DNA from 3 places in the Enterobacter nematophilus genome. Region 2 is predicted to be linked to each of the others. Evidence: predicted binding sites of a transcription regulator. Region 2 holds the regulator's gene; each other region holds the start of a gene.
What was found. The regulator PurR, encoded in region 2, represses purine synthesis genes. The targets are predictions, from matches to a motif close to CANGCAAACGTTTGCNTG.

Region 1 (5,177 bases), on a different contig from region 2:
CTCAGAACACAATCATGAATACTGGATGCGCCACGCGCTGGCGCTGGCTCAACGTGCCTGGGACGAGGGCGAAGTGCCCGTGGGCGCGGTGCTGGTTCATAACAACCAGGTGATTGGGGAAGGGTGGAACCGTCCTATTGGCCGCCACGATCCTACCGCGCACGCCGAAATTATGGCGCTTCGTCAGGGCGGACTGGTGCTGCAAAACTATCGCCTGCTCGATACCACCCTGTACGTGACGCTGGAGCCGTGCGTGATGTGCTCCGGAGCAATGGTGCACAGCCGAATCGGTACCCTGGTGTTTGGCGCGCGGGATGAAAAAACCGGGGCCGCCGGTTCACTGATGGACGTACTGGGTCATCCTGGGATGAATCATCAGGTGCAGACTATCGGTGGGGTACTTGCACCAGAGTGTTCGGGGCTATTAAGCGATTTCTTTCGAATGCGCCGTCAGCAGAAAAAGCAACAAAAGGCAGAATTGAAGCTGTCGGATGATTAAGCTCGTCCGGCGCAACAACCGGATAACTTTCCGCCAGCTGTTTTGCCTCTGTTGCCTCTTTCTCTTTCTCCAGCAGATAGCCGACCAGGCTAATCTGATACTTACGGATATTTTCCACGTAGGCGTAGGCTTCATGACCGCGCGCGTAGCCGTACGTCAGCTTGTTGTACCATGGCTTCTGGCTCAGCAGCGGCAGGCGTTGTTTTACGTCTGACCAGCTGTCCGGGTTCCCCTTCGTTTTCGCCGTCAGAGCCCGCGCGTCAAGCATATGCGCGTAGCCCATGTTGTAGGCCGCCAGCGCAAACCAGATCCGCTCTTCTTCCGGCACCGTTTCCGGCACTTTAGCCATCATATCCTGCAGATAGCGCGCCCCGCCGCTGATGCTCTGTTCCGCATCGGTACGGTCGTTCACGCCCAGGCTCAGCGCGGTATTTTTGGTTAACATCATCAGTCCGCGTACGCCCGTAGGGGAGGTGGCCTGGGTGTCCCAGTGGGACTCCTGATACGAGATCGCCGCCAGCAGTTTCCAGTCAATCTCCTGGGCGTATTTTTCAAATAGCGGCTGCAGGTCAGGCAGGACGCTGTCTACCGCGCGCAGGAAGCTGCGGGTGTCAACGTAGTCAAAGTCATCCCCGTGGCCGAGGTACTTCTCCTCAAGGCGCGCCAGCGTGCCGTCTTCATTAATGGTGTTATAGAAATCCAGCATGGCCGCCGAGAGGGTCTGGTCGTCATCCAGATGGGTAAACCAGGTCACCGGCTGTTCGTCCGTCACGTCCAGCGCCACGGCGATTTCAGGATGCACCCGCTGGAACAGGCTGATCGCCACCGAATCGGCGATGGTGTAGGGCAGTTTCCGATCTTTGACCTGCTCCAGCAGCTCCGTCGTGCCGAGTTTAGGGTCAACCGTCCAGCTGAGATCCGGGTATTTTTTCTCTTTCAGCTCACGCAGGTCGTCAATCACCACATGGCCGGGAGCAATCGTCAGCTGTTGCGCGTTGATTGAGGCAAGCGTACGCGGGCGCAGGCTTCCGACGCGATAGACCAGCTGCTGGGAAACGGAGTAGTAGGTCGGGCCCGGCTGGTAGTTCTTGCTGCGCTCGCTGTTGTACACCAGCCCGGCAGCGAGGATATCGGCGTTGTTGTTGTCCAGGTCGTCAAACAGCTGGTTAATGTTCTGGCGAACGGTAATTTTAAGCTTCACGCCCAGATAATCGGCGAACTGCTGCGCCAGCTCATAATCCAGACCAATAATTTTGCCGTTGATGTCGCTGTAAATCAGCGGAGAGTTAAGGGTACTGACGCGCAGTTCCCCCCGCTCCTGAATGGCGGCGATACGGTTTTCGGCTTTGCCGAACCAGGGGATGGAAGGCCAGAGGGCCACTGCCAGCAGCAACGTTACAATGCCGATGAGCAGATAATTAATCTTTAATTTTTTCAATTAGTTAATTCTCTGCGACGCCGGTTGCCTCAGTCTGCTGTAGCCATGTTAATAATAAGGTTTGCCATTGAATGAGCGGCATTTTGCGTAAACTTGCGCCACTTGGCAACCAATTAGAGAGACAGTTCACATCTATTGTTAAACGCTGAAGTCGATTTTATTTCGACGCAAACGGTTTCGTCGGCGCTCAGGATTCTCTATAATGACGCCCGTTTTCCCCCCTTGCGCACACTGTAAGCGCCCCGGCGCTTCGAAGACGAGAGACTTATGATGGAAATTCTGCGTGGTTCGCCTGCACTGTCTGCCTTCCGTATTACCAAACTGCTGGCACGTTTTCAGGCGGCCGACCTTCCGGTAAGCAATATTTACGCTGAGTATGTCCATTTTGCTGACCTGAATGCCCCCCTGAATGCAGAGGAGCGCGTACAGCTGGAACGCCTGCTCAAGTATGGCCCAAATCTGAGCAGCCATACGCCAACCGGCAAACTGATCCTTGCGACGCCGCGTCCGGGCACCATCTCCCCCTGGTCTTCCAAAGCCACCGATATTGCTCACAACTGCGGCCTGAGCCAGATTAACCGTCTGGAGCGCGGCGTAGCGTACTACGTCGAAGCCTCTACCCTGAGCGACGCGCAGTGGCAGGCGGTTGCGGCTGAATTGCACGACCGCATGATGGAGAGCGTGTTTGCCTCTCTTGACGACGCACAGAAGCTTTTCTCCCACCATCAGCCTGCGCCGGTACAGAGCGTGGACCTGCTGGGGCAGGGCCGTCAGGCGCTGATTGACGCCAACCTGCGTCTCGGCCTGGCGCTGGCAGAAGACGAAATTGACTACCTGCAGGACGCGTTCGTTAAGCTCAACCGCAACCCGAACGACATCGAACTCTACATGTTCGCGCAGGCCAACTCTGAGCACTGCCGCCATAAGATTTTCAACGCCGACTGGATTATCGACGGCGAACAGCAGCCGAAGTCGCTGTTCAAAATGATTAAAAACACCATGGAACAAACCCCTGACCACGTGCTGTCTGCCTATAAAGACAACGCCGCGGTGATGGAAGGTTCTGAGGTGGGCCGCTTCTTCGCCGATCGCGAAGCAGGGCGCTATGACTTCCATCAGGAGCCCGCGCATATTCTGATGAAAGTGGAAACCCACAACCACCCGACGGCCATTTCTCCATGGCCGGGTGCGGCGACCGGCTCCGGCGGTGAAATCCGTGACGAAGGGGCGACCGGCCGTGGGGCGAAACCAAAAGCGGGTCTGGTCGGTTTCTCCGTCTCTAACCTGCGCATTCCTGGCTTTGAACAGCCGTGGGAAGAAGATTTCGGCAAGCCGGAGCGCATTGTAACCGCCCTGGATATCATGACCGAAGGCCCGCTGGGCGGCGCGGCGTTCAACAACGAATTTGGTCGTCCGGCGCTGAACGGTTACTTCCGTACCTACGAAGAGAAGGTGGACAGCCACAACGGTGAAGAGCTGCGCGGCTACCACAAACCGATCATGCTGGCAGGCGGGATCGGCAACATCCGTGCCGATCACGTGCAGAAAGGCGAGATCGTCGTCGGCGCGAAGCTGATCGTGCTGGGCGGTCCGGCCATGAACATCGGTCTGGGCGGCGGTGCGGCCTCCTCTATGGCCTCCGGCCAGTCTGACGCGGATCTCGATTTTGCCTCCGTGCAGCGCGACAACCCTGAAATGGAGCGTCGCTGCCAGGAAGTCATCGACCGCTGCTGGCAGCTGGGCGATGCCAACCCGATCCTGTTCATCCACGACGTGGGCGCGGGCGGTCTGTCCAACGCCATGCCGGAACTGGTGAGCGACGGCGGCCGCGGCGGACGCTTCAACCTGCGCGACATCCTGAGCGATGAGCCGGGCATGAGCCCGCTGGAAATCTGGTGTAACGAATCCCAGGAGCGCTACGTGCTGGCTGTGGCCGCCGACCAGCTGCCGCTGTTTGACGAGCTGTGCCGCCGCGAGCGCGCGCCGTATGCCGTTATCGGTGAAGCAACCGAAGAGCAGCATCTGAGCCTGAGTGACACCCACTTTGACAACCAGCCGATCGATCTGCCGCTGGACGTGCTGCTCGGTAAAACGCCGAAGATGACCCGCGACGTGCAGACCCGTAAAGCGGCGGGCAAAGCGCTGGATCGCCAGGGCATTACCGTGGCGGAAGCGGTCAACCGCGTGCTGCACCTGCCCGCTGTGGCAGAGAAAACTTTCCTGGTGACCATCGGCGACCGTACCGTGACCGGTATGGTATCCCGCGACCAGATGGTCGGCCCGTGGCAGATCCCGGTGGCGAACTGCGCCGTGACCACCGCGAGCCTCGACAGCTACTACGGCGAAGCGATGGCCCTGGGCGAACGCACCCCGGTGGCGCTGCTGGACTTCGCCGCCTCTGCCCGTCTGGCAGTGGGTGAAGCGCTGACCAACATCGCGGCGACGCAGATTGGCGACATCAAACGTATCAAGCTCTCTGCAAACTGGATGGCCGCTGCTGGTCACCCAGGCGAAGACGCGGGCCTGTATGAAGCCGTGAAAGCGGTGGGTGAGGAGCTGTGTCCAGCCCTCGGCCTGACCATTCCGGTGGGTAAAGACTCCATGTCGATGAAAACCCGCTGGCAGGAAGGTAACGAGCAGCGCGAGATGACCTCTCCGCTGTCGCTGGTGATCACCGCGTTTGCCCGCGTAGAAGACGTGCGCCACACCGTTACGCCGCAGCTTGTGACCGAAGACAACGCCCTGCTGCTGATTGACCTGGGTAAAGGCCACAACGCGCTGGGTGCCACGGCGCTGGCGCAGGTTTACCGTCAGCTCGGCGACAAGCCAGCCGACGTGCGAGACGTGGCGCAGCTGAAAGGCTTCTACGATGCGATTCAGACGCTGGTGGCGGACCGCAAGCTGCTGGCCTACCACGACCGCTCCGACGGCGGCCTGCTGGTGACCCTGGCAGAGATGGCCTTCACCGGCCACTGCGGCGTGGAAGCGAACATTGCCTCTCTGGGCGAAGACCGCCTGGCGGCGCTGTTTAACGAAGAGCTGGGCGCGGTGATTCAGATTCGCGCGGCAGACCGCGAGGCGGTGGAAGCGATTCTGGCGAAGCACGGTCTGGCAGACTGCGTGCACTATCTGGGTAAAGCCGTTCAGGGCGACCGCTTCGTGATTGAAGCAGACGGTCACGCGGTGTTCAGCGAAAGCCGCACCACGCTGCGCATGTGGTGGGCAGAAACCACCTGGCAG
Region 2 (5,177 bases):
TGCCGGTGAACTGGCAGCCGCCATCAACGCCGCCTTTGGCAGCTTTGCGGAGTTTAAAGCGAAGTTTACCGATGCAGCCATCAAGAACTTCGGTTCTGGCTGGACGTGGCTGGTAAAAGAGGCGGATGGCAAACTGGCTATCGTATCCACGTCTAACGCGGGCACCCCGCTGACCACCAGCGCTACGCCGCTGATGACCGTGGACGTGTGGGAGCATGCTTACTACATTGATTACCGCAACGCGCGCCCGAACTATCTGGAGCACTTCTGGGCTCTGGTTAACTGGGACTTTGTCGCGAAGAACTTCGCCGCGTAAGAGACACGCAGAAGGGGCAACCCTTCTGCGTTTTTGCTTATTCAGCCGTGCAAACCGCTTCAGGCTGTTTACGGCCGGACATCATCACCAGCAGCAGGCCAAGCGCGGCAATAATCGCCCCCATCACCGGCACAAAACTGTACCCCAGACCGCCTGAAATCACGGCGCCTCCGGCGGCGGCACCCAGCGCATTGCCGAGATTGAACGCCCCGATATTTACGGAAGACGAGAGGCCCGGCGCCTCATGGGCGACGCGCATCACGCGCATCTGCAGCGGCGGCACCACGGCAAAGGTAGCGGCTCCCCAGACGACCATCGCAATCGCCGCGCCGAACTCATTCCGCGCCAGCCACGGGATAGCGACCATAATGACAATCAGCAGAGTTAAAAAGCCCTTCAGCGTGCCGCTCACGGAACGGTCGGCAAATTTCCCGCCGAGATAGTTGCCAATCGAGAAGCCGACGCCAATCAGCACCAGCATCGCGGTAACGAAGAGAGGCGTTGCGTGGGTGATATCGTGCAGCACCGGTGAAATATAGGTGTAGAGGGTAAACATCGCCCCTGCCCCCAGCACCGTGGTGAGCAGCGCGGAGAGTACCTGCGGGCGCATCAGCACCGCCAGCTCTTTACGCACTTCCGGACGTTCTCCGGCGCTGCCTTTCGGCAGGGAGAAGAACAACGCCACCATCGCGACCACGCCCAGCCCGGCCGTTGCCAGGAAAGACATACGCCAGCCGATCGCTTCACCCAGCCAGGTCGCCGCCGGTACGCCGCCGATGTTGGCAATCGTCAGCCCCATAAACATGGTCGCCACGGCGCTTGCCTGCTTGTGTTTTGGCACCACGCTTGCGGCCACGACCGATCCCAGCCCAAAGAAGGCACCGTGGTTGAGGCTGGTCAGAATGCGAGACAGCATCAGGGTAGTGTAGTCCGGCGAAATGGCCGAAAGCACGTTGCCCAGGGTGAAAATCGCCATCAGGAAAATCAGCGCATTGCGGCGCGCGCGGTGCGAAAGCAGAAGCGTCATCAGCGGCGCCCCCACCATCACGCCGATGGCGTAGGCGCTGATTAACATCCCGGCGGCCGGGATCGAGACGTCCACGCCCCGGGCGATTACAGGCAGTAACCCCATCGGGGAGAATTCAGTGGTGCCAATCCCAAAAGCGCCAATCGCCAGGGCCAGCAGGGGAAAATTGATTTTCATGCGTCAACTCCGGATGCCGTGTCATGTAGTGACACAGAACAAAGAAGCGGAAAGCATGACATCAATCACAAAAAATGAGAAGTTAACAAAATGGCAAAAGATTTTTGCCAGGGAAGTAACAATCGGGACGTTCGGGAGGGAGAAGGCTCTCCCCCCGCGTAAATCAGTGCAGCGCAGCCGTCAGGCCAGCCGCCACAATCAGCGCCAGCACAATAACGGTGGTGAACAGCGAAAACTTCAGATCGGAACTCATCAATTTTTCTCCTTTTAATCCCCCCACGAAAAGTGAGCTTGCTCATTTTTGCACAGTTTACGTCAAAAATCTTCCATGATTTAAGCTGATAAACACTTTACCTCTTCCCCTTTTCATCAAGATAGGCCAAAATTCCACGCTAAATTTATTAGCGTACCGGCCATTGACCCCCTCCTGACGTCCCGTGTCGTTTTCCCGGCGTGCCGCAATCCAAAATTGCGTGATAAGGGTGAGAGAAGGCAAACGTTTACCTTCAAGTTTTTCAGGAGCTTAGGATATGGTCTGGAGTGACATTTAATGGCAACAATTAAAGACGTAGCAAAACGCGCAAACGTTTCCACTACAACCGTATCACATGTAATTAACAAAACCCGCTTTGTGGCGGAAGAGACGCGCAACGCCGTCTGGGCAGCAATTAAAGAGCTGCACTACTCCCCGAGCGCGGTTGCGCGCAGCCTCAAGGTTAACCACACCAAGTCTATTGGTCTGCTGGCGACCAGCAGCGAAGCGGCCTATTTTGCCGAGATCATTGAAGCGGTAGAGAAAAACTGCTTCCAGAAAGGCTATACCCTGATTCTGGGCAACGCCTGGAACAGCATTGAAAAACAGCGCGCCTACCTGTCGATGATGGCGCAAAAGCGCGTGGATGGCCTGCTGGTGATGTGCTCCGAGTACCCGGAATCCGTGCTGTCGATGCTGGAAGAGTATCGCCATATCCCTATGGTGGTGATGGACTGGGGCGAAGCGCGCGCCGACTTCACGGACTCCGTCATCGATAACGCCTTCGAAGGCGGTTATATGGCGGGCCGTTATCTGATCGAACGCGGCCACCGCGAGATTGGCGTGATCCCGGGCCCGCTGGAACGCAACACCGGCGCTGGCCGCCTGGCCGGCTTTATGAAAGCGATGGAAGAAGCGCTGATTACCGTGCCGGAAAACTGGATCGTGCAGGGTGACTTCGAGCCGGAATCAGGCTACCGCGCGATGCAGCAGATCGTCTCTCAGCCGCACCGTCCAACCGCCGTCTTCTGCGGGGGGGACATCATGGCAATGGGCGCGCTCTGCGCTGCCGACGAGCTGGGCCTGCGCGTCCCGCAGGATATTTCCGTGATCGGGTATGACAACGTGCGCAACGCGCGCTTCTTCACGCCAGCGCTGACCACCATTCACCAGCCGAAAGATTCGCTGGGTGAAACCGCCTTCAATATGCTGCTGGACAGGATCGTCAACAAGCGTGAAGAGTCGCAGTCCATTGAAGTTCACCCTCGCCTCATCGAACGCCGTTCCGTTGCGGACGGTCCGTTCCGCGACTATCGTCGTTAATCTCATTGCGGAGCCAGTCAGTCTGGCTCCCGCAGCCACTCCCGGTTAAGCGTTTCGCTGTCCCCCAGATAATCCAGAAGCCAGGCCATGGCGGGCGAGACATCATTTTGTTGCCAGGTGAGGCAGCAGGCCGCATCCGGGAACGGATTCTCCAGCGTCAGTTCAACCCACTCGCCGGTGTCGATGCGCGGACGCGCAAAATGAACGGGTACCATCGCGACGCAGAGCCCGGCGCTGAGGCACGTCGCCGACGATTCCCAGTCAGGGGCCACCACCCGCCGCTGGTTATCTAAAAGCCAGGTAATACGCTTGGGCAGAGAGCGGGAGGTATCCTCCAGCACCAGCGACGGCCAGCTGCGCAGCGTATCGTCGCTCAGCGGCCCTTCCATCTTCGCCAGCGGATGATCGCTTGCCACCACGCATTTCCAGCTCAGCATGCCCATATCGCGAAAGGCGTAACGTCCACCGACCGGGATCGCCTGGGTCGCACCAATCGCCATCTCTGCCCTGCCGTCCGCCAGCGCATCCCAGACGCCGTTGAACACCTCCTGCGAGACCCGCAGCTCGACATCCGAAAAATGACGATAGAAGTCGACGATCATCTGCCGGGTGCGTTCGGGCTTAACGATGTTATCCACCGCGATGGAAAGGTGTCCCCGCCAGCCGTTCGCGATCTGCTGGCACTGCTCGCGGGTGATCTGCATTTTTTTGATAACAGAACGCCCTTCCTTCAAAAACCACGCCCCTGCGGGCGTTAATTCCACATCACGATGCCGCCGTTCAAACAGCGGAACCGCCAGCCACTCCTCAAGCTGTCGCACCGTATAGCTGATGGCCGAAGGGACGCGGTGCAACTCCTGCGCCGCCCCGCTAAAGCTGCCGTTACGCGCGACAGCATCGACCACTTCAAGAGAATAATCTGACCACATTTTCTGCCTGCAAAAAATTTGAATGCACCCGCCAAATATTAGCGTTTCACAAGCGGCTTTGCACTCCCTACACTCAGCGCCAACGTATACCTGCCTCCTCAGGAGAATAAAACAGTGCAACCCAGGAAAGGTTTTTTAGTCTGGCTCGGCGGCTTAAGCGTGCTGGGCTTTTTGGCCACCGATATGTACCTGCCGGCTTTCGCCGCCATGCAGGAAGATTTGCAAACCCCTGCCGCCGCCATCAGCGCCAGCCTGAGTTTGTTCCTCGCCGGTTTTGCCTTCGCGCAGCTGCTCTGGGGACCGCTCTCGGATCGCTTTGGGCGTAAACCGGTGTTGCTGCTGGGGCTGGCCATTTTTGCCGTGGGCTGCCTGGGGATGCTATGGGTGCGCGATGCCACCTGGCTGCTGGTGCTGCGGTTTGTTCAGGCGGTCGGCGTCTGTGCCGCGGCCGTGACCTGGCAGGCGCTGGTCACCGACTACTACCCGGCAAACCGCACAAACCGTATTTTCGCCACCATTATGCCGCTGGTGGGGCTCTCACCGGCCCTCGCCCCGCTGCTGGGCAGCTGGATCCTCGCGCATTTCGACTGGCAGGCCATCTTCGCCACGCTGTTTGCCATTACGCTGGTGCTGATGCTGCCGGCGTTCGCCCTCAAGCCCGCGCATAAAAAAGAGGCGCACGCAGACGCGAAGCCGATTACCTTCACCTCCCTGCTGAGCGCTAAGGCGTATCGCGGCAACGTTCTGATCTATGCCGCCTGCTCGGCGAGCTTCTTCGCGTGGCTGACCGGGTCGCCCTTTATTCTGCACGATATGGGCTACAGCCCGGCGGCCATTGGCCTGAGCTACGTTCCGCAGACCATCGCGTTCCTGGTTGGCGGTTACGGCTGTCGCGCGGCGCTGCAAAAATGGGAAGGTCAGCAGATGCTGCCGTGGCTGCTGGTGCTCTATGCGCTGAGCGTCATCGGCACCTGGGCCGTTGGCTTTATTCCGGGCGCAGGTCTGGCCGAAATATTGATTCCATTCTGCGTGATGGCCATCGCGAACGGGGCGATCTACCCTATCGTTGTGGCGCAGGCGCTGCGTCCGTTCCCGCAGGCGACAGGCCGCGCGGCTGCGCTGCAGAACACCCTGCAGCTGGGGCTGTGCTTC
Region 3 (5,177 bases), on a different contig from region 2:
CCGGTCAGGGCTTTAACCTCGGCCTGCGGGATGTGATGAGCCTGGCAGAAACGCTTTCGCAGGCGTGGAGCGAACAAAAAGACTGCGGTGCATATTCGGTGCTAAGCCATTACCAGACGCGACGCCAGGCCGATAAAGAGGCGACAATTGGCGTCACCGATGGTTTAGTCCATCTCTTTGCCAATCGCTGGGCGCCGCTGGTTGCCGGTCGCAACCTCGGGCTGATGGCGATGGAACTGTTCATTCCGGCACGTGACGTGCTGGCGCAGCGGACCCTGGGTTGGGTCGCGCGTTAAGGAGTTATCACCGTGCATAATGTTGATGTTGCCATCGTTGGCGGCGGAATGGTTGGGCTGGCGCTGGCCTGTGGATTACAGGGCAGCGGCCTGCGCGTGGCCGTACTGGAGCAAAAGCAGCCTCAGCCCGTCGCGCCTGATGCCCCGCCGGAACTCCGCGTGTCGGCGATTAACGCGGCCAGCGAAAAGCTGCTGACGCGTCTCGGCGTCTGGTCAGATATCATCGCCCAGCGCGCCAGCTGCTATCACGGCATGGAAGTGTGGGACAAAGACAGCTTTGGCCATATTGCCTTTGATGATGAAAGCATGGGCTATAGCCATCTGGGCCATATTATTGAGAATGCGGTGATCCACCACGCGCTGTGGCAGAAAGCAGAGCAGTGCAGCGACGTGACGCTGGTAGCGCCTGCGCAGATCCAGCAGGTGGCATGGGGCGAAAACGAGGCGTTTATCACCCTGCAAAGCGGCGACATGCTCACCGCGCGTCTGGTGGTGGGTGCCGATGGCGCCAACTCCTGGCTGCGTAATAAAGCCGATATCCCGCTGACGTACTGGGATTACCGCCATCATGCGATGGTGGCGACGATCCGTACCGAAGAGCCGCACGGCGGCGTGGCGCGGCAGATTTTCCACAACGACGGTATTCTGGCGTTCCTGCCGCTTGCCGATCCGCACCTGTGCTCGATTGTCTGGTCCCTGGTGCCGGAGAAAGCCCAGCAGATGCAGGAGACGACGCCGGAGACCTTTAACCAGGCGCTGTGCGTGGCGTTTGATAACCGCCTTGGCCTGTGCACGCTTGAAAGCGAGCGTCAGGTGTTCCCGTTAACCGGCCGCTACGCGCGCCAGTTTGCGGCGCACCGTCTGGCGCTGGTGGGCGATGCGGCCCATACCATTCATCCGCTGGCCGGGCAGGGCGTTAACCTCGGCTTTATGGACGCGGCGGAGCTGGTCGAGGAGCTGCGTCGTCTGCATCGTGAAGGTAAAGATATCGGCCAGCATCTGTATCTGCGTCGCTACGAGCGCAGCCGCAAGCACAGTGCGGCGATGATGCTGGCAGGAATGCAGGGCTTCCGCGAGCTGTTTGCCGGGGCAAATCCGGCGAAAAAACTGCTGCGCGATATCGGCCTCAAGCTGGCCGACACCCTTCCCGGCGTCAAACCTCAACTTCTTCGCCAGGCAATGGGTCTTAACGATCTTCCCGACTGGTTACGCTAATCTCGATCCCCGTCACACTTTATTTTCCCGGCCTCTGCGCCGGGAAAATTCCCTCGTTTGAAATATTCTAATTCCACGCCATTTTTCGCATTAGATATTCTCATGTCATGATTTTTACGTGACGGAAATTCGGCCCATTTTTCCGCACGAAATATCACCATGTGCTAAATCCTGTTAGATCATTGTTAATTTTGTGCGGGGTTAATCGCATTTTTCCAGTGAATAACTCTGTAGGCTTTTCAGCGTTTTTTGGTCATAAGCTAATGTGATGACCCGTTTTACCTTATGGTTAACCGCCGGTTTCGGTGGTAAGTTCAGGTAAAAGAGAACGTTTGCGTCGGCATTCGGGAACGAGGCCGATACCGGGTTTCACGGTGAATTTTTCAACGAGGACAAGATGGCTCAACAGACTCCTTTGTACGAACAGCACGTGTTATGCGGCGCCCGCATGGTGGACTTCCATGGCTGGATGATGCCGCTGCACTACGGCTCGCAGATTGATGAGCACCACGCGGTGCGCACCGATGCCGGTATGTTCGACGTGTCCCACATGACGATTGTCGACCTGCGCGGAAGCCGCACCCGGGAGTTTTTGCGTTATCTGCTGGCAAACGACGTCGCCAAGCTGAAGGCTCCGGGCAAAGCGCTCTATACCGGCATGCTGAATGCCTCGGGCGGCGTGATTGATGACCTTATCGTCTACTACTTCACCGAAGATTTCTTCCGCCTCGTTGTAAACTCCGCCACCCGCGAAAAAGACCTCTCCTGGATCACCCAACACGCCGAACCTTATGCCATCGACATCACCGTCCGTGACGATCTGTCGCTGATCGCCGTGCAGGGGCCGAACGCGCAGGCAAAAGCCGCGTCTCTGTTTAACGACGAGCAGCGCAACGCCACCGAAGGCATGAAGCCGTTCTTCGGCGTGCAGGCGGGGGATCTGTTTATCGCCACCACCGGCTATACCGGTGAAGCGGGCTACGAAATTGCGATGCCGAACGAGAAAGCTGCCGATTTCTGGCGCGCGCTGGTGGAAGCGGGCGTGAAGCCTGCGGGTCTGGGCGCGCGCGATACGCTGCGTCTTGAAGCGGGGATGAATCTCTACGGTCAGGAGATGGATGAAGGGGTTTCTCCGCTGGCGGCCAACATGGGCTGGACCATCGCGTGGGAACCGGCTGACCGTGATTTCATTGGCCGTGAAGCGCTGGAGATGCAGCGCGAGAAGGATACCGAACAGCTGGTTGGCCTGGTGATGAAGGAAAAAGGCGTGCTGCGCGGCGAACTGCCGGTGCGTTTTACCGATGCCGACGGCAATCCTCGCGAAGGCGTGATCACCAGCGGTACCTTCTCCCCGACGCTGGGCTACAGTATTGCACTGGCACGCGTGCCGGCGGGCATTGGCGACACGGCGGTGGTACAAATCCGCAACCGCGAAATGCCGGTCCACGTGACCAAACCGATTTTTGTTCGCGCCGGTAAGCCGGTCGCCTAACTATTTTTATCAGGAGAACTTCAATGAGCAATGTGCCAGCAGAACTGAAATACAGCAAAGAACACGAGTGGCTGCGCAAAGAGGCGGACGGCACTTACACCGTAGGGATCACCGAGCACGCGCAGGAGCTGCTGGGCGACATGGTGTTTGTTGACCTGCCTGAAGTGGGCGCAACCGTCAGCGCGGGCGATGACTGCGCCGTGGCGGAGTCCGTCAAAGCGGCATCCGATATCTACGCACCGGTAAGCGGCGAGATTGTTGACGTGAACGACGCGCTGAGCGACTCCCCGGAACTGGTCAACAGCGAGCCGTATGAAGGCGGCTGGATCTTCAAGATCAAAGCCAGCGACGAATCTCAGGTTGCCGCGCTGCTGGATGCGACCGCGTACGAAGCACTGTTAGAAGACGAGTAAGCCATTCTCCCTCTCCCCTTTGGGGAGAGGGAGAAAACACATTCACTGCACGTTTCAGGAACCATCGCTCATGACACAGACTTTAAGCCAGCTTGAAAACCGTGGCGCCTTCATTCAACGTCACATTGGGCCGGATGCTCAGCAACAGCAGGAGATGCTGAAGACGGTTGGCGCGGATTCATTAGACGCACTGATCGGCCAGATTGTGCCAAAAGACATCCAGCTTGCCACGCCGCCTCAGGTGGGGGAAGCCACCACGGAGTTTGCCGCGCTGGCGGAGCTGAAGGCTATCGCAGGCCTGAACAAGCGCTATAAGTCTTACATTGGCATGGGCTACACCAACGTGCAGCTGCCGCCGGTTATCCTGCGCAACATGCTGGAAAACCCGGGCTGGTACACCGCTTACACCCCTTATCAGCCAGAAGTCTCCCAGGGGCGTCTGGGAGCGCTGCTGAACTTCCAGCAGGTTACGCTGGATCTGACCGGTATGGATATCGCCTCCGCCTCTCTGCTGGATGAAGCGACCGCGGCTGCCGAAGCGATGGCGATGGCAAAGCGCGTCAGCAAGCTGAAAAATGCCAACCGCTTCTTCGTGGCGGCTGACGTGCATCCGCAGACGCTGGACGTGGTGCGCACCCGCGCGGAAACCTTCGGCTTCGACGTGATCGTCGACGACGCCGACAAAGTGCTGGATCATCAGGACGTCTTCGGCGTGCTGCTTCAGCAGGTGGGTACCACCGGCGAAGTTCACGACTACGGCGCGCTGATTGCCGAGCTGAAATCCCGCAAAGTGGTTGTCAGCGTTGCCGCCGATTTTATGGCGCTGGTGCTGCTGACCGCGCCGGGCAAACAGGGCGCGGATATTGTATTCGGCTCCGCGCAGCGCTTCGGCGTGCCGATGGGCTACGGCGGCCCGCACGCGGCGTTCTTCGGCGCGAAAGATGAATTCAAACGCTCCATGCCAGGCCGTATCATCGGCGTGTCAAAAGATGCTGCCGGTAACACCGCGCTGCGCATGGCGATGCAGACCCGCGAGCAGCATATCCGCCGCGAGAAAGCGAACTCCAACATCTGTACTTCCCAGGTCCTGCTGGCAAATATCGCCAGCCTGTACGCCGTGTTCCACGGTCCGGCTGGACTGAAGCGCATTGCCAGCCGCATTCACCGCCTGGCCGATATTCTGGCCTGCGGCCTCCAGCAGAAGGGCCTCAAGCTGCGCCATGCTCACTACTTCGATACCCTGTGCGTGGAAGTGGCAGACAAAGCGGCCGTGCTGGCGCGTGCGGATGCAGCAGAAATCAACCTGCGCAGCGACATCCACAATGCGGTCGGCATTACGCTGGATGAAAGCACCGCCCGCGACGATATCCTGAACCTGTTCAAGGTGCTGCTGGGCGACGCACACGGTCTGGACGTTGATACGCTCGACAAAGAGGTCGCGCTCGACAGCCGCTCCATTCAGGAAAGCATGCTGCGCAATGACGCGATCCTGACTCACCCGGTGTTCAACCGCTACCACAGCGAAACCGAGATGATGCGCTATATGCACTCTCTGGAGCGCAAGGATCTGGCGCTGAACCAGGCGATGATCCCGCTGGGCTCCTGCACCATGAAGCTGAACGCCGCGGCAGAGATGATCCCGATTACCTGGCCTGAATTCTCCGAGCTGCACCCGTTCTGCCCGCCAGAACAGGCGGAAGGCTATCACATGATGATTAACCAGCTTTCAGACTGGCTGGTGAAGCTGACCGGTTACGACGC

Region 1: a site for PurR is predicted at 2,102-2,119, ahead of purL (phosphoribosylformylglycinamidine synthase). Genes of this name have one in related genera too.
Region 3: a site for PurR is predicted at 1,833-1,850, ahead of gcvT (glycine cleavage system aminomethyltransferase GcvT). Genes of this name have one in related genera too.

What each region holds. Positions count from the first base shown of each region.
Region 1 is NZ_JAPKNE010000007.1:181,348-186,524, reverse strand. Features, by position in the region: gene tadA (tRNA adenosine(34) deaminase TadA) at 1-499, shown strand, start outside; gene mltF (membrane-bound lytic murein transglycosylase MltF) at 387-1,937, opposite strand; gene purL (phosphoribosylformylglycinamidine synthase) at 2,205-5,177, shown strand, end outside.
Region 2 is NZ_JAPKNE010000001.1:572,279-577,455, forward strand. Features, by position in the region: gene sodB (superoxide dismutase [Fe]) at 1-316, shown strand, start outside; gene OSH03_RS02655 (MFS transporter) at 354-1,520, opposite strand; gene cydH (cytochrome bd-I oxidase subunit CydH) at 1,684-1,773, opposite strand; gene purR (HTH-type transcriptional repressor PurR) at 2,071-3,096, shown strand; gene punR (DNA-binding transcriptional activator PunR) at 3,114-4,025, opposite strand; gene punC (purine nucleoside transporter PunC) at 4,140-5,177, shown strand, end outside.
Region 3 is NZ_JAPKNE010000003.1:397,347-402,523, forward strand. Features, by position in the region: gene ubiH (2-octaprenyl-6-methoxyphenyl hydroxylase) at 1-296, shown strand, start outside; gene ubiI (FAD-dependent 2-octaprenylphenol hydroxylase) at 309-1,511, shown strand; gene gcvT (glycine cleavage system aminomethyltransferase GcvT) at 1,909-3,003, shown strand; gene gcvH (glycine cleavage system protein GcvH) at 3,027-3,416, shown strand; gene gcvP (aminomethyl-transferring glycine dehydrogenase) at 3,487-5,177, shown strand, end outside.